2 regions of the Azospirillum sp. P4_B5 genome follow, and region 2 is predicted to be linked to the other one. Evidence: predicted binding sites of a transcription regulator. Region 2 holds the regulator's gene; the other holds the start of a gene.
The links. The regulator LexA, encoded in region 2, represses DNA repair genes until DNA is damaged. The targets are predictions, from matches to a motif close to ATGTTCTANTTTGGTTC.
Positions count from the first base shown of each region.

Region 1 (11,561 bases), on a different contig from region 2:
CGCTCCCGGCTGGTCATCACGACGGCGCCGCCGCCGTCGGTCACCACGCAGCAGTCCAGCCGGTGCAGCGGCGACGCGATCATCGGCGAGGCCAGCACGTCGTCCACCGTGATCGGCTTGCGCAGCCGGGCGTCGGGGTTCTTTGCGGCGTGCTCGCGGAAGGTCACGGCCACCTGGGCGAGCTGTTCCGGCGTGGTGCCGTAGAAGTCCATATGGCGACGGGCGAACAGGCCGTAGGTCGAAATCAGCGTCGGCGCGTAGGGAATCTCGTACTGGCCGGGGCCGGCGGGGAAGACGAAGGGGTCGAAGGACGGGCTGCTCAGCGGCCACCAGCGCGGGCAGGCGGCGTAGCTGATGACCACCACCTCGGCCAGCCCGGTGGCGATGGCCGCCGCCGCCTGCCCGGCCTGGAGGATGTAGGAGCAGCCGCCGACGTCGGTGCTGTTCACGTAGGTCGGCGCGATCCCAATGTATTCGGCCAGTTCGACCACATCCATGGTGCTGCCGCCCTCGGCCCAGTCGCCGGAGGCCGCGCACAGCCCGTCCACGTCCTTCAGCGTCAGCCCGGCGTCGTCCAGGGCGCCGAGGATGCACTCCATCTGAAGGGCGAAGGGGTGGACGCGCGGCGCATCCCGGCGGGGCGATTCATAAACGCCAGCGATGGCCGCCTTTCCCGAAAGATCGATCACGCGCGGGTTGTCCTTTCCTGGTTGTGGAAGGCCGCGCATCGCTGCCGCGACGCGCGCCGAGCGGCTTCAGTGGACAGGCGATGAGAGTAAAGAGATCGCCCGTCTCGGAAATCACGAAGACTATCCGATGGCCGGTAGAGATTTCGATCAGGCCGATCCGCTCCCGGCAAGATCAAGACTACCGGACACAGTTCGTGTCACAAGCAGAAAAAACGATGCGGTCCGGTGCACGGAACGCACCAATGTCACACCGCGCGGATCGGCGGAACGGTGCCTTCCATGCACCGGATTGGGCCAAACTAAGCGATTGTTTTCCGGCCGCCGTGGCGCAAGCCTTTGGGCATCGTATTCCCGCCGCCGCCCTGGACCGGACCGGTTTCCAGCCGGGGTGCGCGGCCCCGCCCGGCCCGCCCGCACGGCGTCCGGCCATCCGAAGGATCATGCATGCTCAACACCGATACGCAACGCCGCGAAGGCCCTCTGGCCGGCGTGCGCGTGGTCGATCTCACGCACATGTTGGCCGGCCCCTACAGCACGTGGCTGCTCGGCGCGCTGGGGGCTGAGGTGATCAAGATCGAGCGTCCCGGCAAGGGCGATTTCACCCGCATCATTGCCCCCTTCAGCGAGGAGGAGAGCATTTACTTCCTCAGCGTCAACCGCAACAAGCGGAGTCTGACGCTCAACTTGAAGGAGGAAAAGGGGAAGGAGATCTTCAAGAAGATCGTCGCCACCTGCGACGTGCTGGTGGAAAACAACCGGGCCGGGGCGATGGACCGGCTGGGGCTGGGCTACAACGATCTGAAGGCGGTGAATCCGCGGCTGGTCTACGCCTCGATCTCCGGCTTCGGGCAGGACGGCCCCTACCGCCACAGGCCCTGCTTCGACGTGGTTGCCCAGGCGATGTCCGGCATGATGAGCATCACCGGCGAGCCGGGCGGCGATCCCTGCCGGGTCGGCGCGTCGATCGGCGACATCGGGTCGAGCCTGTTCGCCGCCGTCGGCATCCTCGCCGCCCTGCAGAAGCGGACCAGCACCGGCGAGGGCAGCTTCATCGACGTGGCGATGCTGGATTGCCAGCTCGCCCTGATGGAAAACGCCATTGCCCGCTTCCTGAACGCCGGGGAGACGCCGCGGGCGCTGGGCAGCCGCCACCCGCTGATCGCCCCCTTCCAGGCCTTCCCCACCGCCGACAAGCCCATCGCCATCTGCGTCGACACCAACGAGCAGTGGGACCGGATGTGCCGCGCCATGGGGCTGGAGCATCTGCTGTCCGACCCGCGCTTCCCCACCGGCTCGGCCCGCAACGCCAACCACGCGGAGCTGGAACCGCTGCTGCGCGAGGTCTTCCTCACCCGCGGGCGTGACGCCTGGCTGGACGCCATGGAGGACGCCGACGTGCCGGCCAGCCCGATCAACAGCGTGCCGGACGCGCTGAACGATCCGCAGGTGGTCCACCGCAAGATGGTCGTGGAGGTGCCGGAAGGCTCGGGCAAGCGCTTCGCCGCCGTGCCGATCACCATGCCGGAGGCCCCCCTGCCGGCGGAGAGCCCGGCGCCCCGGCTGGGCGAGCACACCGACGCCATCCTGGCGGATCTCGGCTTCAGCCCCGACGAGATCGGCGCCTTCCGTCGCGACGCGGTGGTGTGATGGCCGGCGGCGCGGGGGGAGAGCGGCGGGCGACGGGCGGCGAAGGGGCGCGTGCGGTGCTGGCGGAAATGTTTCATACTGCCATCGGGATCGCTCCCAGCCTCGCCCCGGCTTCCGTCCACAGCCCAAAGGTCCGCATGGCGCGCCGCCTTCCGCCCCTTCTCGCCCTCCGCGCCTTCGACATCTTCGCCCGTCAGGGCACGGTGCGGGCCGCCGCCGACGAGCTGGCGGTGTCCCATACGGTGGTGTCGCGCCACATCCAGAATCTGGAGCAGGCGGTGGGGGTGAAGCTGGTGGCGAAGTCCGGGCGCGGCCTGTCCCTGACCCGCGAGGGCATCCGCTACGCCTCGCAGCTCCGCCGCGCCTTCGACCTGATCGGCGAGGCGAGCAACGAGCTGCGCAACGGCGGGATGGAGGCGGTGCACATCTGCTGCCTCGCCGGGCTGGCGTCGCGCTGCCTGCTCGCCCGCCTGCCGGAGTTGGAGGAGGCGCTGACCGGGCGGGAGGTGATCCTTCAGCCGACCTCGACCCGCCCCGACTTCAGTCGGGAGGAGGCCGACGCCGAGATCATGTATCTGGAGGACGGCGGCTCCGTCGCCGACGGGCTGCGCTCGGAGATGTTCGCGCGGCCGCGCATCCTCGCCATCGCCAGCCCGGAGTTCAAGGCGCGCTACCCCGACGTGCGCACCCCCGCCGACCTCGTCGGCCTGCCGCTGATCCACGAGCAGTCCACCGGCATGTGGGAAGCCTGGCTGGAGGAGGCCGGCATCGCTGACATCCCCCGGCTGCGCGGCCCCCGGCTGTGGCAGGCGCATCTGACCATCGAGGCGGCCCGGCTGGGGCGCGGCGTCGCCCTGGTCAGCGACCTGCTGGTGACCGAGCCGCTGGCCAACGGCGAGCTGGTGGAGATGGTGGACAGCAACGTGACCATCGGCGGCTATTACTTCATCGCTCCGGTCCACCGCTGGAACACGCCGGTCATCTCCGCCATCCGGCAATGGCTGCGCGGCGTCTTCCCGCCGGAGCAGACCTCCCCCCTCCAAGGCACCCCATGACCCAGGACCACGCCCTGCCGCCGGACATCTTGCCGTCCGACATCCTGCTGTCCGACGTGCACACCGTCGAAGAGAGCTGGATCGACCTTTACGGCCACATGAACATGGTGCGCTACGTCGCCTTGTTCGACGAGGTCGGCTACGCCCTGATGGAGCAATGGGGGCTGGGCGAGACCTACACGCGGGACGAGGGGTTCGGCCTGTTCGTCGTCGACGTGGCGGTGCATTACCGGCGGGAACTGCGCGTCGGAACGCCCCTGCGGGTGGCCCTGCGGCTGCTCGACGCCGACGACAAGCGGCTGCTGAGCCTGCTGGAGATCCGCCGCGCCGACGACGGGTCGGTCGCCGCGACCATGGAGCAGCTGTCGATCCACGTCGATCTGCGGACCCGCAAGGTGACACCCTTCCCGCCCGCCCTGGCGGAGCGGCTGAGCGCCCTGGCGGCGGTCCAGTCCGCCCATCCCCTGCCGCCCCGCCACCGGCGGCGGCTGCATCTGGCGTCCAGTCCCTCTCCCGTCCCGGGAGAGGGTGCCCGCGCAGCGGGCTCTCGCGCTGGCTGAAAGCCAGCGCTGACGCGGCAGGCGGACCTTCGGTCCGCCGAGAGCGGGTGAGGGTCGCGCGAAGATCAATGCGCTGATTCTCGGCGTCACCCTCACCCTTCCCACGCTTCGCGCGGGCCCCTTCCCTCTCCCGAGACGGGAGAGGGGATTTTGTATGCGACCGGAGCGGTTGCCGGCCGGCAGGACCTTCACGATATGTCCGCCATGACTCATCTGCGCATGGCGTTGCGGCTGGCTTGGCGGGACCTGCGGGGCGGCGTCGCCGGTCTTTGGATCGTTATCCTCGGAGTGGCGCTGGGCACCGCCATGATGGCCGCCGTCGGCTCGCTGAGCGGCGGCGTGCTCGACGGGATGCGGGCGACCGCGCGCGAGGCGGTCGGCGGCGATCTCTCCCTGCGCCTGTTCCACGCACCGGCGACGCCGGAGCAGCGGGCCATCCTCGACACGATCGGCAGGGTCGGCGAGACCGCAGAGTTGCGCCCTCTGGCGGGGACGGTGACCGGCAGTGCCCGCACTTTGGTCGAGTTGAAGGCGGTCGAAGGAACTTACCCGCTGATCGGCGCGGCGACGGTGTCCGGCGCCCCGTCCCTGGCCGCGGCTTTGGCCCACCGGGACGGGCAATGGGGCGCCGCGGTGTCCGCCGACCTCCTCGAAGCGCTCGCGCTGGGCGTCGGCGACCGGCTGCGCCTTGGTGCCACCGAAGTCGCGATCCGCGCCGTGCTGGAGCATGAGCCGGACCGGGCGTTCCGCGCCTTCTCCCTCGGCCCGCGCGTCGTCATTGACCGCCGGGCGCTGGACGATACGGGCCTCGCGGCGCCGGGGATGCCCGTCTATTGGTATTATCGCCTCGTTCTGCCGGAAACGGTCCGGTCCGACGCCGTCCTGCGCGATCTGGAAGAGCGCTTCCCTGACGCCGGGTGGCGGATCGTCGATGCCTCGCACGGCATTCCGGGCGTGGACCGCACCGTGCACCTCGCCCGCGCGCTGTTCCTTCTGGGATCGCTGTCTATCCTGCTGATCGGCGGAGTCGGGGTCGGCCGGGCGCTGTCGGCGCACCTCGCCCGGCGGTTGCCGGTCCTGGCGACGCTGAAGGCGCTGGGCGGCTCGCCACGCCTGCTCTTCACCGCCTTCCTGGTGCAGACACTGGGCGTGGTCGGCGTGGCGCTGCTGATCGGCGTGGCGACCGGCGCCATCTTGGCCGCGTCGGCGGTGTGCGCGCTGCCGCTCGACTGGATGCCGGAGACGGGTGGCGCCGTCGATCCGGCGGCCTTGCTGCTGGCGGGGGCGGTCGGGCTTCTGGCGGCGCTGCTCTGCGCCGTGCCGCCGCTGGCCCGCGCCGCCGGAACCAGCCCCGCCGCGATCTGGCGGGGGGCGGTGGATGGCTTGTCCCGGCCGTTGGGGTGGCGGACTCGTGGCGCCGTCGCGCTTCTGGGGCTGGCGCTCGCTGGTCTGCTCGCCGCCTGGACGGGGATGCCGCTCACGGTCGCCGGCTTTCTGCTCCTCGCCGGGCTGGTGGCGGCGGGCTTCGCGCTGCTGGGGCGCGGGCTCGCCGGGGTGGCCCGCCGGCTGGCGCGCGGGCGGCGACCGGTGGTCCGGCTGGCCGTCGCCAACCTCGGTCGGCCCGGCGCGTCGACGGTCCCGGTGGCCGTCGCGCTGGGCATCGGCCTGACCCTGCTGGTCGCGGTCGGCGTGGTCGGGCAGTCCGCAACCGGCCATGTCGAGGCGACGCTGCCGACGCAGACACCCTCCGTCGTCGTGCTGAACATTCCCCCGCCGGACGGCACCCGCTTGAGCGGACTGCTCTCCGCCCTGCCCGGCGTCGGGCGTGTCGAGACGGCGCCCTTCCTGCACGCCCGGATCAGCCGCCTCAACGGCGTCGCCGTCACCGAGGCGGACGCCCCGCGCTCCGTCGGCTGGGCGGTGCGCGGCGACCGCGGCCTATCCTGGCGCGACCGCCCCGCCCCCACCGACCGGATCGTGGCGGGGAGTTGGTGGCCCGAAGGCTACGCCGGCCCGCCGCTCGCCTCGCTGGACGCGCAGGTGGCCCGCCGGCTGGGGCTGGCGGTGGGCGACAGCGTCACGCTGGCCTTGGCGAGCGGCCCGGTGACCGCGACGGTCGCCAACCTCCGGCGCATCGACTGGACGCGGCTCGACCTGGATTTTCCGGTTATCCTCTCCCCCTTCCCGGAACCGCCACCGCACAGCCTCGTTGCCGCCGCCTGGTCGCCGCCCGAAGTGGTTCCCGTGGTGGAGGCGGCGGTGGCGCAGGCGATCCCCCAGGCCCCCACCGTCCGCGTTGCGGAGGTTCTGGACACGCTTGGGTCGACCGTCCAGACCGTGCGCGGGTTGCTGGATGGCCTGTCCGCCGTCGCCCTCGGAGCGGCGGCCGTGGTCCTTCTCGGCGCCATCGCCAGCAGCGCACGGCGGCGCCTTCAGGAAATGGCGATCCTGCACGCCCTCGGGGTCGGGCGGCGTTCGATGATGCAGGCGGTGGTGCTGGAATTCGCCGTCCTGGGCGCCGCGGTCGCCGCGGTCGCGGTGCCGCTCGGCTGGGCCGGTGGGGCGGCGGTGGTCGCCAGCCTTGCCGACGGCGCTCCCCTGCCTGGAGGCGCTGTTCCCCTGGCCGCCTTCCTCGGCACCGTCGCCGCGATGGCGGCGGTCGGGGCTGTGCTGGTGGCTTGGCTGCCGCGACGGGACGTGATGCGGCGGTTGCGCAGCGATGCGCTGTCCGCCTGACCCGCCAGCCGGTCAGGCCATTTCCGCCGCCGGGATGATCGCTTCGGTCAGCAGGGCGTTGAGCATGCCGACATGGCCATCCGACCGCGCCGGCCGGCCGGGGTCGGAGGTGACGACGACGGTCAGCCCCAGGCCGGGCACCAGATAGAGCATCTGCCCGCCGTAGCCGCGCGCGTAGGCGATGCGGTGCCCCTTCGCCTCGGCGAGGAACCAGCCGTACCCGTAGTCGTCGCCGGAGAACGGGGAGCGCGTGCGCGGCACCCAGGAATCCCGCACCCAGGCGGCGCTGATGACGCGCAGCCCGTTCCACAGGCCGCCTTGCCGCCACAGCTCGCCGAAGCGGAAGAGGTCGAGCGGCGACAGCGCCATGTTGTTGCCGCCGAGATAGAAGCCCTGCGGGTCGCGCGTCCAGGACGGCACCTCGATTCCCAGCGGCTCGCCCAGCCAATCCCGCGCCAGAGACAGCAGGCTGCGCCCCGACGCGCTGGCCAGCGCCGCGCCCAGCAGGTGGTAGCTCCCCGTCGAATAGAGCATGCGCGCGCCCGGCTCGGTGACGAAGGGACGGCGCAGCGCGTCGGCGACCCAGTTGCGGCTGTTGATCCAGCGGCCATAACTCGGCCCGGAGGTCGGCTCCAGACCGGCCTGCATGGTCAGCAGGTCCGCGATGGTGATCCGGCGCACCCGTGGATCGACGCCCGCCGGGACCAGCCCCGGAGCCGCCTCGGCCAACGGCACATCGACGCCCCGCAGGACGCCGCGATCGATGGCGCTGCCGGCGAGCGAGGCGGCGATGGTCTTGGACACCGACTTGACGTTGACGGCGCGGTTCACCGCCGGTCCGCGGAAGGCCTCCGCCGACACCACTTCCCCATGCCGCCCGATGACCAGCGCGTGGATCTGATCGAGCCCAGCCGCCCGCTTGATTGCGCGGTCCAGCAAGGCCGGATCGAACGCGGCCCCGGCCGCGGGTTGGGTGGCAAGCAGCGGGCGCGTCAGGGCACAGCCGAAGGACGCGACGGTGGCGGCGAGGACAGTGCGGCGGCCGAGCCGGAACGGCGAGTTCGAAGTCATCCCGGATATGTGGTCCCGCTTCGCGGCCATCCAAGATTGCCGCGGAGAGACACGGGGCGGACTTTGTCTCACCCACCACCGCATCCGCCGCTTGCCTCGTCACCCCATGAGAACATATTAAGAACACACACAGCGTGGGATGGGACGATGGACGACGCCTTGATCGAGAAGCTCGGCATTCTGGCCGATGCGGCGAAATACGACGCCTCCTGCGCCTCGTCCGGCGCCAAGCCGCGCCGCGGCGGTAAGGAGGGGCTGGGCTCGACCACCGGCGCCGGGATCTGCCACGCCTACACGCCGGACGGGCGCTGCGTCTCGCTCCTGAAGATCCTGCTGACCAACCACTGCCTGTTCGACTGCGTGTATTGCATCAACCGGCGCTCCTCCAACGTCCGTCGCGCCCGCTTCACGGTGGAGGAGGTGGTGACGCTGACCCTCGGCTTCTACAAGCGCAACTGCATCGAGGGGCTGTTCCTGTCCTCCGGCATCATCCGCTCGCCGGACCACACCATGGAGCAGATGATGCTGGTGGCGCGGACGCTGCGGCGCGACCACGGCTTCGCCGGCTACATCCACCTGAAGACCATCCCCGAGGCCAGCCCCTGGCTGATCGAGCAGGCCGGGCTGTGGGCGGACCGCCTGTCGATCAACCTCGAACTGCCCTCCGACCACAGCCTGAAGGCCTTCGCGCCGGAGAAGAACGGCGGCACGATCAAGGCTGTGATGGGGCAGGTCAACGAGCGCATCGTCGAGGCCAAGGAGGAGCGCCGCCGCTTCTCCCCCGCCGGCCAGAGCACCCAGCTGATCGTCGGCGCCGACGACGCCACCGACCGTTCGGTCCTGGAGACCAGCGGCACGCTCTACCAACGCTACGGGCTGCGCCGCGTCTACTACTCCGCCTTCAGCCCGATCCCGGAGGCCAGTTCGGTGCTGCCGGTCAAGCCACCGCCGCTGCAACGGGAGAACCGGCTGTATCAGGCCGATTGGCTGCTGCGCTATTACGGCTTCACGGTGGAGGAGATCGCCTCCGGCGGCGAGGGCGGGATGCTCGACCTCGGCATCGACCCCAAGCTGGCCTGGGCGCTGAAGAACCGGGAGCGCTTCCCGGTCGACGTCAACCGCGCCGACCGCGAGATGCTGCTGCGGGTGCCGGGGCTGGGTGCGCGCGCCGTGGACAAGATCCTGTCAGCGCGCCGCCACACCCGCCTGCGCATGGAGGATCTCGGGCGGCTGTCGAGCGGGCTGCGGCGGGCGCGCCCCTTCCTGATCGCCGCCGACTACCACCCTGTGGGTGGGCTGACCGACCGGCTGGACCTGCGCCAGCGCTTGGTCACGCCGTCCAGCCAGCTGAGCCTCTTCTGACCATGCACACGATCACCTTGCGGGAGGGTGCGAACCTCGATGGCTTCCGCCGGGCGGTGCGCCGCCTCGCCGCCGCCCGGACAGAACCCGACACGGTGCTGTGGAGCGTCGGCGCGCCGTCGCTGTTCGGCGACGAGACGGCGCCCGCTTCCCAGAACGGCGCTGCGGTCTTCCTGCCCCAGGCGGTCGGGCAACTGATCGAAACCGTCGTCTGCCACAGCGATCCGGAACGCTACGCCCTGCTCTACCGGCTGGTCTGGCGGGTGCTGAACGGGGAGCGGGCTCTGCTCGACCAGCACGCCGACCCGCTGGTGCACCGGCTGGAGCGGCTCGACAAGGCGGTGCGGCGGGACATCCATAAGATGCACGCCTTCCTGCGCTTCCGCGCGCTGCCCCCTGCTCTGCCCGGCCTGGACGACGGAGAACGCTACGCGGCGTGGTTCGAACCCGACCACCACATCGTCGAGGCCGTCGCCCCCTTCTTCGTCGAGCGCTTCGAAAGCATGGTGTGGACGATCCTGACGCCGAAGGGCTCGCTGCACTGGGACCGCCAGCGCCTGATGACCGGCCCGCCCGCCGAGCGTCCGGACGCGCTGGCCCATGACCGCTTTGCCGATGATCGCTTTGCCGAGGGTTGGCGGCGCTACTACGAGAGCACCTTCAACCCGGCGCGGGTCAACCCGACGGCCATGCGGGCGGAGATGCCGCGGAAATACTGGGCCAACATGCCGGAGACGGCGGCCATCCCGGCGCTGGTCCGCTCCGCCCCCGCCCGCGTCCAGGCGATGCTGGAGGCGGAGGCCGCCATCCCGCGCCGCCGCATGCCCGAAAAGGCCGTGGCGGCGATGGCCCGGCAGGCACCGGAAAGCCTCGCCGACTTGAACCGCCTGATCCAACGCTCCGAACCGCTGGTGCCGGGGGCGACGCAGGCGGTGCTGGGCGAGGGGCCGGAGGGTGCGGCCATCGCCATCGTTGGCGAGCAGCCGGGCGACCAGGAGGACCGCGAGGGGCGCCCCTTCGTCGGTCCCGCCGGCCAATTGCTGACCGCCGCGCTGGAGGAGGCCGGCATCGACCGCGGCAGCCTCTACCTGACCAACGCCGTCAAGCATTTCAAATTCGTCCAGCGCGGCAAGCGGCGCATCCACCAGTCCCCCACCGCCGGCGAGGTCAAGCATTACCGCTGGTGGCTGATGACGGAGCTAAGCTTCGTCCGCCCCCGCCTCGTCGTCGCGCTGGGAGCCACCGCAGCCCTGGCGCTGAGCGGCCGGCCCGTCGCGGTTCTGCGCGAGCGGGGTCCGATGGCCTTCGACGGGTGGAACGGCTTCGTCACCGTCCACCCTTCCTACCTGCTGAGGCTTCCGGAAGACGAGGAACGGCGGCGGGCGCAGGCGGAGTTGGTGGCCGACCTGCGCCGCGCCGCGGCGCTGGCGTGAGACGGCACCGGACCGTCCCCCGTCAAACCCTCACGCGCCCTGCTGCTTGAACCGCTTGCCCACCGTGCATTGGATGCGCTGAAGCTCGTACTTCGGGTGGTCGTTGATCCACTTGGCGCTCTCGATCTGACCGGCGATCGGACAGCTCGACATGGTCAGGGGTTCGGTGTCGGGAACCATCGGGTTGATGGTCCGGCACTGGGTCGGGTCGGACGCCAGGCAGAAGATCATCGACAGGGTAACAAACATCGGGCGCTCCAAAACGCAACGGCACGGCTGTGCCAACATCGTGTGGATCAGCGAGAGCAAGCCGCATGCCAGCCCCAGAACGAGGACAGGATTGCGGGATTCCGGCTGCTCGGAAATGAGCCAAACCACAGGGTGCCGAATCATTAGGCATTGAAGGTTAACCAATGCCTAAACGTTGGGAGTCTGCGAAGCCGATGATGCAGGGGATGAAGCGGAACGGGCCATAAGATCCAGAGAAGCCTTCGCGCAAGTCTGGAGTCGGCGCGCCGCAGGTCAACGGAACGTTGAGTGAAGCAGTTTATGTCTTTGAAGCAACCTGCGCTGGCGTCAGGCCCCGGGCTGCTCGCACCGCCACTGGCGGACATTCCACTTGGGATGCTCCATAAGCCAATGCACGACGTGGACATAACTGTTGCGCGTGCATTCCACCGCGGTCGGGTACCGTTCGATGGAGGGCGGACGTTCGATGGCGCATTGGTCCGGCCGCATGGCCAGACAGATCACCAGAACCAGTTCAAACATGACGTGTCATTCCTGTACGCAAGACCGATCGGCCGGCGCCTTCAATTCCGCCAAGACGGACGGAGGCCGGAACACCTTCATCAACAGGCGGCATAGCGGATCGGGTTGCGATCAGTTGCGCTGCTTTGCGGCAAAAAATGCTGCTACGCACAAAATTCACCTCGGAAACTGCAAATAAATAAATTACAAAATCATGTTTTGGAGGATTATCCACTTACTCCCAATTTGCGGTCAGTC
Region 1 covers NZ_JBFUHT010000020.1:29,752-41,312, forward strand. The annotation lists gene AC1DVI_RS17115 (acetyl-CoA acetyltransferase) at 1-689, opposite strand, end outside; gene AC1DVI_RS17120 (CaiB/BaiF CoA transferase family protein) at 1,134-2,336, shown strand; gene AC1DVI_RS17125 (LysR substrate-binding domain-containing protein) at 2,474-3,391, shown strand; gene AC1DVI_RS17130 (acyl-CoA thioesterase) at 3,388-3,951, shown strand; gene AC1DVI_RS17135 (ABC transporter permease) at 4,147-6,687, shown strand; gene AC1DVI_RS17140 (serine hydrolase domain-containing protein) at 6,700-7,758, opposite strand; gene AC1DVI_RS17145 (putative DNA modification/repair radical SAM protein) at 7,906-9,120, shown strand; gene AC1DVI_RS17150 (UdgX family uracil-DNA binding protein) at 9,123-10,553, shown strand; gene AC1DVI_RS17155 (hypothetical protein) at 10,584-10,802, opposite strand; gene AC1DVI_RS17160 (hypothetical protein) at 11,130-11,324, opposite strand.
Region 1: the regulator LexA is predicted to act here: its motif matches at 7,869-7,885, upstream of AC1DVI_RS17145 (putative DNA modification/repair radical SAM protein).

Region 2 (11,561 bases):
GTGTGATGGGCGCGCACGACGGCGCTGACCGGAACCAGGACGAAGCCGCGTTTCTGCACCTCCGGCATCCAGGAGGCCAGTGCGTCGATTGTCGCATCGTGCGGGTGGCCAATGGCGATGGCGTAGCCCTGCTTGCGCGCCACCTGCTCCGTCTTGGCGAGCTGTCCGCGCACCGCCGACACGGTCATCTCGTTGTCCAGGAAGATGTCGCGTCCGGCGAAGGGCATCTGAAGTTCCCGCGCGAGGGTCAGGCCGGCGCTCTTCGCGGTGGTCCGGCTGTCCAGCCACAACAGCCCGCGCCGCGCGATCTCCCCCAGCACGGGCGCCATGGCTGCCGAGTCGGCGGTGAAGCGGCTGCCCATGTGGTTGTTCACTCCGACATAACCGTCGAAGCTGTCCAGCGCCGCCTTGGTCCGGCGCAGGATCTCCCCCTTGTCGAGCGACACGCGCAGCGCCAGCGGCCCCGGATCGGCGGAGCCGCTGGGTTCCATGGGAAGATGCAGCATCAGCTCGTGCCCGGCGGCGCGGGCGGCGCGGGCCTGGGCCGGCAGCTCGTGGGCGTAGGGCAGCCAGGCCAGCGTCAGCGGCGCCGGCAGCGACACCGTGCGGTTCGAGCGCTTGCGGTCCACGCCCATGTCGTCGATGACGATGGCGATGGCCGGCTTGCCCGGCGGGGCGCGGAAGGGCAGCGCGTTCTTCTTCCACAGCGGCGAGCCGGGAGCCACCTTGGGCGGGTCCAGCGGGGCGACGGGAGGCGGCAGCATCGCCACCACCGGCTTCGGCGTCAGGGCCGGCGGCGGGGGTGGTGCGGGGACCGGAACGGGTGTAGGGGCCTCGGTCACCTGCGGAGCCGGCGCGGGAACGGGCGCCGGAGCGGGTTCGGCCTCGCGAACCGGCGGAGGCGGAGGCGGCGCTTCGGCGACCTTGGGCGGCGGCGCCTTGATCGGCGAAGCGGGGGCGATGACCGGCGCCTCCCGCTCGACCACGGTCCCCGTCTCCGGTGCGTCGCGCCCGATGATGAAGCGCGCGCCGAGCGCCACTGCGAAGACCGCGATCACCCCGGCCAGCGCCAGCAGGATCGGGGAGACGGCGCGCCCCGGCGCCGGCCGTGCGGGTGCGGCGGCCGGTGTTTTCGGCAATGGCTTCCGTGCCGCCGCCTTTTGGGGCTTGCGCGGCGATTTTCTGGCCATGGGAAGGAATCTCGAACCCTGGTTTCCGGTTTGTGCGCAAGGTGGCACCCCCGCTCCGTCCCTGCAACAGCGGAGCGGGGTGGAGGCCTCCACCGGCTGGGACTATGCTGTGACCGCCATGCTCCGCACCCTGATCCTCCTGACGGTCCTCGCCGCCGCCACCGCCGGCCCCGCCCTCGCGAACGAGGTCCGCTGCCCGCCCAACCTGACCGTGCAGGCCCAGCCGGAGGCGCCCGGCGGCTGGTCGCCCTACCCGGCGAAGGACCAGCACGCCTTCGCCGGCGTCTCGCTGGTGGAGGGCGACCGGGCGGCGCAGATGTCGTCTCCCGCCCTGGCCCCCGCCCCGGCAACGCTGGAGCCGGACCGCAGCCTGCGGCGGGGTCGCTCGGAAATCCGGCAATGGGATTTCCCCGCCGCGCGGCGCTACAACGTCTTCCTGATCTGCCGCTACGGCGGGACGCAGGCCACGCTGGCCATCGACCTGCCGCGCACCGTGCGGCGCTGCCAGATCACCGAGGAGACCGACACGCGCGGCGTGGTTCTGGACAAGCCGGCGACGGCGCCGCAGTTCCTCTGCCGCTGATTCTCCGCCGAGTCGAGGTTCGGACGGGCTGGAAATCCACCGCTCCAGCCGCTAGGGTACCCGCCTTGGAACAAGGCCGGAACGGTGTTCTGGGACGATCGGGCCGGGAACAATGACCCGAGACCGACGGACCGGAAACGACAGGCCGGAAGGATGCCGGGGCGCCCCATGCTGCTGCTCATCGATAATTACGACAGCTTCACCTACAACCTCGTCCATTACCTGGGCGAACTGGGCGCCGAGTTGGACGTCCGCCGCAACGACAGCCTGACGGTGGAGGAGGCCATGGCGCTCCGCCCCGAGGGGATCGTGCTGTCGCCCGGCCCCTGCGACCCGGACAAGGCGGGCATCTGCCTGCCGCTGATCGCCGCCGCCGCCAAGGCCGGCGTTCCGCTGCTGGGCGTGTGCCTGGGCCATCAGGCCATCGGGCAGGCCTTCGGCGGCACGGTCCTGCGCGCGCCGGTGCCCATGCACGGCAAGGTCGACCGGATGTTCCACCAGGGACGCGGCGTCCTGAAGGACCTGCCCTCGCCCTTCCGGGCCACCCGCTACCATTCGCTGATCGTCGAGCGCGCCACCCTGCCCGCCTGCCTGGAGGTGACCGGCGAGACGGAGGGCGGCCTGATCATGGCGCTGTCCCACCGCGAGCTGCCGATCCACGGCGTGCAGTTCCACCCGGAAAGCATCGAGAGCGAGCATGGGCACAAGATTCTGGAGAATTTCCTGAACACGACCCGCCGGCTGGAGACCGCCGCATGAGCACGCCGTCCGCGCCGCACGGCGACCTGACCGACATGAAGGCCATCCTCGCCAATGTCGCCGCCGGCAACGCCCTGAACGAGGCGGAGGCCTCGCTCGCCTTCGACATCATCATGTCGGGCAACGCCACCCCGTCGCAGATGGGCGGCTTCCTGATGGCGCTGCGCGTGCGCGGCGAGACGGTGGACGAGATCACCGGGGCCGCCCGGGTCATGCGCGCCAAGGCGATCCCGGTGGAGGCGCCGGACGGCACCATCGACACCTGCGGCACCGGCGGCGACGGGTCGGGCACCTACAACATCTCCACCGCCGCGGCGGTCGTCATCGCCGCCTGCGGCGTGCCGGTGGCCAAGCACGGCAACCGCGCCATGTCGTCCAAATCGGGCGCCGCCGACGTGCTGGGTGCCTTGGGCGTCAATCTGGACTGCGACATGGGTCTGGTGCGCAAGGCCCTGTGGGACGCCCGCATCGGCTTCCTGATGGCGCCGCGCCACCACCTCGCCATGCGCAACGTCGGCCCGACCCGCGTGGAGCTGGGCACCCGCACCATCTTCAACCTGCTGGGCCCGCTGTCCAACCCGGCCAGCGCCAAGCGCCAGCTCCTCGGCGTCTACGCCAAGCAGTGGGTGGAGCCGCTGGCCCACGTGCTGAAGCGCCTGGGGTCGGAGGCCGCCTGGATCGTCCATGGCTCCGACGGGCTGGACGAGATCACCACGACCGGCCCGACCACCGTCGCCCAGCTCAAGGACGGCGAGGTCACCGTGTTCGAGATCGAACCGGAACAGGCAGGCATCTTCCGCGCCCGGCCGGAGCTTCTGAAGGGCGGCGACGCCCATGTGAACGCCGAGGCCATCCGCGCGCTGTTCGACGGCGTCCAGGGCGCCTACCGCGACATCGTGCTGCTGAACGCCGCCGCCGCGCTGCATGTGGCGGGCAAGGCCGGCGACCTGAAGGAGGGCGTCGAGCAGGCCCGCCACGCCATCGACAGCGGCGCCGCCCGCGCCGTGCTCCAGCGCCTCGTGTCCATCACGAATTCGTCCATTACCAACGAACCGGTTGCCGCGCCATGAGCGACGTCCTGACCCGCATCTGCGACGACAAGCGCGCGCTGGTCCAAGCCCGCAAGTCCGCCCGCCCGCTGTCCGCGGTGGAGGACGCCGCCCGCACCGCCGACCCGGCGCGCGGCTTCATCCGCGCGCTGCGCCGCACGGTGGACGGGGGCCGCTACGGTCTGATCGCCGAAATCAAGAAGGCCAGCCCGTCCAAAGGGCTGATCCGCCCGGACTTCGACCCGCCGTCGCTGGCCCGCGCCTACCGCGAGGGCGGCGCCACCTGCCTGTCGGTGCTGACCGACGAGCCCTATTTCCAGGGCTGCGACGACTATCTGCTGGCCGCCCGCGCCGCGGTGGACCTGCCGGTGCTGCGCAAGGACTTCATGGTCGATCCCTACCAGATCGCCGAATCCCGCGCGCTGGGCGCCGACTGCATCCTCATCATCATGGCGGCGCTGAGCGACGCGCAGGCCGCAGAGATCGAGGACGCCGCCATCGCCTGGGGCCTGGACGTGCTGGTCGAGGTGCACAACCGCGAGGAGCTGGACCGCGCGCTGGCGCTGAAGACCCCGCTTCTCGGCGTGAACAACCGGAACCTGAAGACTCTGGCGGTCGACATCGCCACGACCGAGGAACTGGCCGCCCATGTGCCCGCCGACCGCATGCTGGTCGCCGAAAGCGGTCTCTACAGCCCGGCGGACCTGTCGCGCATGGCGGCGGTGGGCGCGTGTTGTTTCCTGGTCGGTGAATCGCTGATGCGGCAGGAGGATGTGACCGCGGCCACCCGCGCCCTGCTCGCCTGATATCAAATAAAAAAGCAATGGGGAGGAGCGACGCCGTGCCGAACGTGACCATTGCCCGTGAAAGCCCGCTCCAGGACGAGGTGGTCCAGCTCATCGAGGAGTTGGACCGCTATCTGGGCGACTTATACCCAGCCGAGAGCAACCATCTGCTCGACCTGCAGTCGCTGGCCAAGCCGGACATCCGCTTCCTTGTCGCCCGGCGTTCCGGAACCGTGGTCGGCTGCGGCGCTATGCGCATCGACATCGAGGGCGGCTATGGCGAGGTCAAGCGGATGTTCGTCCAGCCGACCGCGCGCGGTGGCCAGATCGGGCGGCGCCTTCTGGAACGCATCGAGGACGAGGCCCGCGCCGCCGGCCTGTCCCTGCTGCGGCTGGAAACCGGCGTCTATCAGGACGAGGCCATCGCGCTCTACCGCAAGCAGGGCTTCGCCGACCGCGGTCCCTTCGGCCCCTACGGCCCGGACCCGTTGAGCCTGTTCATGGAGAAACCCCTATGACCGACCAGCCCGCAAGCGGCTTCACCCATTTCGACGCCGAAGGCCGCGCGGTGATGGTGGACGTGTCCGGCAAGGCCGACACGGAACGCACGGCGACCGCCCGCGGCTCCGTCCTGATGCAGCCGGAAACGCTGGCGCTCATCCTCCAGGGCGGCGTCAAGAAGGGCGACGTGCTGTCGGTGGCCCGGCTGGCCGGCATCATGGGGGCCAAGCGCACGCCGGACCTGATCCCGCTGTGCCACCCGCTGATGCTGACCTCGGTCAAGGTGGACCTGACCTGCGACCCCGAGCGCAACGCCGTGGACATCACCGCCACCTGCAAGCTCAGGGGGCAAACCGGCGTGGAGATGGAAGCGCTGACCGCCGTGTCGGTCGCCGCACTCACCGTCTACGACATGTGCAAGGCGGTGGACCGCGGCATGACCATCACCGAGGTCAAGCTGCTCCACAAGGCCGGCGGCAAGAGCGGCGAATGGGGGAGCGCGGTCTGATGCTGCAGGTCGGTGAAGCCCGCGCCCGCATTCTCGCCGCCTTCACCGCCCTGCCGGCGGAGACGGTGCCGCTGCCCGACGCGCTGGGGCGCGTCCTGGCGGAGCCCGCCGTCGCCCGGCTGACCCAGCCGCCTTTCGCCGCCGCCGCCATGGACGGCTGGGCCGTCCGCGCCGCCGACATCGATCCGGCGTCGGCGGATGCGCCGGTCACGCTGCGCCGGATCGGCGAGTCCGCGGCCGGCCACGCCTTCGCCGGAACGGTCGGCGCCGGCGAGGCCGTGCGCATCTTCACCGGCGCCCCACTGCCCGCCGGGGCCGACGCCGTGGTGATGCAGGAGGATTGCGAAGACGCCGGGGACCGCGTGCGCGTCGGGCGCGCCGTGCCCGCGGGCCGCTTCATCCGCCCCGCCGGTCTGGACTTCACCGCCGGAGAGAACCTCCTTCCCAAGGGACGGCTGCTCACCGCCCGCGACGTCGCCCTGGCCGCCGCGGCCAATCTGCCCTGGCTGCGCGTCCACCGCCGCCCGCGGGTCGCCGTGCTCGCCACCGGAGACGAGATCGCCCTGCCCGGCGATCCGCTGGGGCCGAGCCAGATCGTCAGTTCCAACGCGATCGGCCTGTGCGCACTGGTCGCCAGCCAGGGCGGCGTCGCGCACAATCTCGGCGTGGCCAAGGATGACCCGGAGCATCTCGCCGCCATGGCCGTCGGGGCGGCCGGCTGCGACCTGCTGGTGACCACGGGTGGCGCCTCGCAAGGTGAGCACGACCATGTGCGCGATGTGCTGGGCGGGCTGTCTCTGGACTTCTACCGGGTCGCCATGAAGCCCGGTAAGCCGTTGATTTTCGGGACGGCGAACGGCGTGCCGCTGCTCGGCCTGCCCGGCAATCCGGTGTCCACCGGGGTGGCCGCCGTGCTGTTCCTGGTGCCTGTCCTTCGCCGTCTCCAGGGGCTGCCCGCCGAGAACACCACGCTCACGGTCCGGCTCGGCGCGCCGCTGAGGGCCAACGACGACCGCACGGATTTCCTGCGCGCCACGCTGTCCATCGGACCGGACGGCGAGCCGGTCGCCACCCCCTTCCCGCGCCAGGACAGCGCGATGATGTCCCGGCTGGCCCAAGCCGACGCTTTGATCGTCCGCGAGCCTCAGGCCCCCGCCGCAACCGCCGGCGACCGCGTGACGGTGATCCCATTGAGCGGCGGTGTACTGTCGCTTTAATCCATTCTGCACCCCCAATCCCTTTGGCAATCGCTTTGGGAGTCCTGTCCGTCGATTTGCGATTGATTTCATCCGTAGGGCTTGACGGGGGTTAAGAACCAAACTAGAACATAAGGGAACGTTTTGCTTTTGTTCCATATCTAGTGCGGAACCGGTCGGGAGGCACAAATGCTCACGCGCAAGCAGCATGAATTGCTGCTTTTCATCAACGAGCGGCTCGGACAGGGCGGTGTGTCCCCTTCCTTCGATGAAATGAAGGACGCTCTCAACCTGAAGTCCAAGTCGGGTATCCACCGTCTGATCACCGGGCTGGAAGAGCGCGGCTTCATCCGCCGCCTGCCCCACCGCGCCCGCGCGCTGGAGGTGCTGCGGCTGCCGGAGGGGCTGGAGACTGCCCGGACCCGGCCGCCGCGCGCCAAGTTCCAGCCCAACGTCATCAAGGGTGACTTCAGCTTCGCGGGACGGGAGGCGAACCCGGCGTCCGAATCGGTGCAGCTTCCGCTCTACGGCCGCATCGCCGCGGGCACGCCCATCGAGGCGCTGCGCGACGGTTCCGCCTTCGTTGACATTCCCGCCGCCATGCTCGGCATGGGCGACCACTACGCGCTTGAGGTGGCCGGCGATTCGATGGTGGAGGCCGGCATCCTCGACCACGACACGGTGGTCATCCAGCGCTGCGACAGCGCGGACAACGGCTCGATCGTCGTCGCCCTGGTGGACGACGCCGAGGTCACGCTGAAGCGCCTGCGCCGCAAGGGCAACACCGTGGCGCTCGAACCGGCCAACGCCGCCTACGAGACCCGCATCTTCGGCGCCGACCGCGTCCGCGTGCAGGGCCGCCTTGTCGGTCTGGTGCGGAAGTACTGACGGCGGGATGCTCCGGGGCGGCGGTTCAGCGCGCCCCGGTCTTTCCATCGGAGAGCGTTCCTCCCATCGTCCACGGGCGGTCGCCACGCTGGCCACGCACGCTCTCGACGCGGATGCCCTTGTCCGTCAGGGTGAGCGCGTGCGCGCCCTCCCGCCGCAGGCGCCAGCGGTCGATGACCAGCGGCGCCCGACATCCGCGCGACGGGACCACGGTCACCACCGCATCGGCCAGCGCGCAATCCTCCGGCAAGGCGTCCGGCTGGCGCAGCAGCGCCACCGTCTTGCCCTGTGCACGGTAGAGGCATCCCAGAGCGTCACAGCGCAACCGCCCGTCCAGACTGACCCCGGCGAGCGGCCAGACATCCTGACCGCCCTTCTCCTCCGGCTTCTCCATGCCGTCACGCCGCCGCCAGCTGTTGGCGACCCGCCCGTCGCTGACGGTGGAGAGGCTGAGAATCCCCTCCGCGCCGCGCACGGCCATCAGCTTTCCGTCCTCCGACACCAGAATGTCGGGCCGCGACGCAAAGACCGGGGCGACCAGTCCACCGGTCAAGGCGACCAGCCCCAGCCAGCGCCAGCGCCCCGTCCAAATCGCCAGCCACAGACCGCCCAGCGTGACGGCGGCGATGGCGGCGTCGGGCATGGCCGGCAGAAACGCGGTGGCGCCGGGCAGCGCCGCGGTTCGCTCCGCCGTTTCGATGACCAGCCGGACGCCCCAGCTCATCGCCGTCACCGCCGGCCCCTCCAGCCCGAAGGGCAGCAGCAGGTAGGAGAGCAGGCTGAAGGGCATGATCCACACCGTCGTGATGGGGATCGCCACCATGTTGGACAGCACGCCGTAAAAGGCGACCTGCTGGAAATGGTAGAGCCCATAGGGCGTCGTCGCGACCGTCGCCACGACGCTGGAAAAGGCGATGCCGCCCAACGTCATCGTTCCTCGGCCGAGCCAGCCCAGCTCGCGCCGCCGACGCACCGCCCAGGGCGTGAACCGCTCGAAGGCCGCGATCAGGGCGACGACCGCCGCGAAGGACATCTGGAAGCTCGGCCCCAGCATTCCTTCGGGATCGTACAGGACGGTGACGATGCCGGCGAAGGCGACCAGCCGCATGCTGATCGGCGACCGGTCGGCGATGACCGCGCCCATGACGAGGCCGGTCATCAGCACCGACCGCAGCGTCGGCAAGGGCGCGCCCACCAGCAGCGTGTAGAGGATGGCCGACAGGATGCCGGCCAGCGCCGCGATCTTCTTGATCGGCCAGCGCAGGGCCACCCAGGGAACCAGCGCCAGAAGCGCGCGCACCACCCAGAAGACGATCCCCGCGGCGATGCCCACATGCAGGCCGGAAATGGACAGGAGATGCGCCAGCCCGCTGTCGCGGAAGGCGTCCATCATCGGCTCGGGAATCGCCGCCGCGTCGCCGTTCAGCAGGGCGGCGGTGACGCTGGCCCCCGCGGGGTCGGTCACGACGGCACGCACCCGCTCGGCGATGGCAGCACGGGCCCGCTCGAAAGCCACGGTCACCCGGCGCCAGCCACCGGGCAGTGGCGCCTCCTGTGCGACGGGAGCGCCCATGACGAAGCCGACCGCGCCGAAGCCTTCGAAATAGGCGCGCCGCTGCAGGTCGAACGCTCCCGGCTCCGCCGGGGCGGCCGGCGGGTGGAGCATGGCCCGCAGCTGGACCACCGTCCCGGCCTCCGGCGGAGTCACCTTGGCCGGCAGATGCAGTCGGACCCGCGCCGGTGTCGCCTCCGGAGCCAGCCGCTCCACCGTCGGTTCCCCGATCATCAGCCGCGTGCCGGTTGGTTGCCGCTCGACCGCCAGCACCCGCCCGGTCACCTGCACCGGTCCAAGCTCGCGCGTCAGCATCGGCGCCATCGCCGCCACGCTGTGCAGTTGCGCCGCGGCGAAGCCCAGAGCGACGCTCAGCAGCCCCAGCAGCAGGACGACCGGCGCCAGACGCCGCCGCGCCAGCCACAGCAGAGGCAGACAGCCCGCCGCAGCGCCCGGCCCCAGCCAGAGCGGGGGCTCGGCGGACAGGCCGAAATACAACGCCACGCCCGCCCCGGCCCCCACCGGCAGCCACAGCGCCCAGCGCTCCCGCTCCGCGGCGAGGCACTCCAGTGCCGCCGCGGAAAGGCGCGCGCCGACGCCGCGACGGACAGGACCGGCATCGCCCTCCTCCGCCGCCAAACCCCCGGCCATGCCCTCTTCAACCCCGTGGGCCATACTGTCGCCTATGCGCGCAAGGCAAATGCCTCCGGCGCCGTTAATGTGTTACACCACCGCACCACCGCAGTCGCACCGCCGCAGCCGCCGCGCGGCCGCCGCAGCACTGTAGCAGCGCCGAACCCGGAATTGAGCCACCCATGACCGTCGTCACCCGTTTCGCCCCGTCGCCCACCGGCTTTCTCCACATCGGCGGCGCCCGCACCGCGCTGTTCAACTGGCTGTACGCCCGCCACCACGGCGGCACGTACCTGTTGCGCATCGAGGACACCGACCGCCAGCGCTCGACGGACGCCGCGGTGGACGCCATCCTCGACGGTCTGTCCTGGCTCGGCCTCGACTGGGACGGCGACGCGGTCAGCCAGTTCGCCCGCAAGGACCGCCACGCCGAGGTGGCGCAGCAGATGCTGGCGGCCGGCCGCGCCTATCACTGCTACGCGAGCCCCGAGGAGCTGGAGGAGATGCGCGCCGCCCAGAAGGCCGCCGGCCAGCCGGTGCGCTACGACGGGCGCTGGCGCGACCGCGACCCGTCCGAGGCGCCGGCCGGCGTGAAGCCGGTGATCCGCCTGAAGGCGCCGCAGGAGGGCGAGACGGTCCTGAAGGACCGCGTCCAGGGCGAGGTGACGGTGCAGAACGCCCAGCTCGACGACCTGATCCTGCTGCGCGCCGACGGCACCCCGACCTATCTGCTGGCGGTGGTGGTGGACGACCACGACATGGGCGTGACCCACGTCATCCGCGGCGACGACCATCTGACCAACACCTTCCGCCAGATCCAGATCTACAACGCCATGGGCTGGGACCTTCCGGAGTTCGGCCACATCCCGCTGATCCACGGTCCGGACGGCGCCAAGCTGTCGAAGCGCCACGGCGCGCTCGGCGTCGACGCCTACCGCGACATGGGCTACCTGCCGGAGGCGATCCGCAACTACCTGCTGCGGCTCGGCTGGGGGCACGGCGACGACGAGATCATCGCGACCGAACAGGCCGTGGAGTGGTTCAACCTGGAAGGCATCGGGCGCTCCCCCTCGCGCTTCGACTTCGCCAAGCTGGAGAATCTGAACGCCCACTACATGCGGCAGGCCGACGACGCCCGCCTCGTGGGTCTGGCCGCCCCGCGGCTGGAGGCCGAGCTTGGCCGCGCGCTGACCGAGTCGGAGCGCGACCTGCTGACCCGCGCCATGAACGGGCTGAAGCAGCGCGCCCGCACCGTGGTCGATCTGGCGCAGAGCGCCCGCTTCTACCTCGCCGCCCGTCCGCTGGCGATGGACGAGAAGGCCGCCGCGCTGTTGGACGAGAAGGGCCGCGGCGTCCTGACCGACCTCGCCGCCCGCTTCGAGGCGGAAGCGGACTTCACCGCCGCCACCCTGGAAGGGCTGGTCCGCGCCTTCGCCGAGGAGCGGGGCGAGAAGCTGGGCAAGATCGCCCAGCCGCTGCGCGCGGCGCTCACCGGTTCCACCGTGTCGCCGCCCATCTTCGAGGTGGCGGAACTCCTCGGCCGCGCGGAAACGCTGGCCCGGATGAAGGATGCCGCAACTGCAGCACGGGGATAACTTCCGTGCGTTGATATCCGCCCGGCATAGAACTATGCTGCGCGCATTCGAAAAGGGCGTTAAGCCCCAACCCTAAAGATAAGGACGTGCCGAGATGACCCAAACCGCGGACAAGGCCGATACCTTCACCCTGATCGACAACCGGACTGGCAAGCAGGTCAGCCTGCCCGTGATGAAGGGAAGCACGGGTCCGGACGTGATCGACATCCGCAAGCTCTACGCCGAGACCGGTTGTTTCACCTACGATCCGGGTTTCACTTCGACGGGCAGCTGCGAGTCCAAGATCACCTACATCGACGGTGACGAGGGTATCCTGCTGCAC
Region 2 covers NZ_JBFUHT010000016.1:71,281-82,841, reverse strand. The annotation lists gene AC1DVI_RS14575 (divergent polysaccharide deacetylase family protein) at 1-1,139, opposite strand, end outside; gene AC1DVI_RS14570 (STY0301 family protein) at 1,309-1,773, shown strand; gene AC1DVI_RS14565 (anthranilate synthase component II) at 1,942-2,532, shown strand; gene trpD (anthranilate phosphoribosyltransferase) at 2,529-3,602, shown strand; gene trpC (indole-3-glycerol phosphate synthase TrpC) at 3,599-4,387, shown strand; gene AC1DVI_RS14550 (GNAT family N-acetyltransferase) at 4,423-4,884, shown strand; gene moaC (cyclic pyranopterin monophosphate synthase MoaC) at 4,881-5,375, shown strand; gene AC1DVI_RS14540 (molybdopterin molybdotransferase MoeA) at 5,375-6,592, shown strand; gene lexA (transcriptional repressor LexA) at 6,761-7,459, shown strand; gene AC1DVI_RS14530 (ComEC/Rec2 family competence protein) at 7,485-9,662, opposite strand; gene gltX (glutamate--tRNA ligase) at 9,827-11,239, shown strand; gene gltA (citrate synthase) at 11,334-11,561, shown strand, end outside.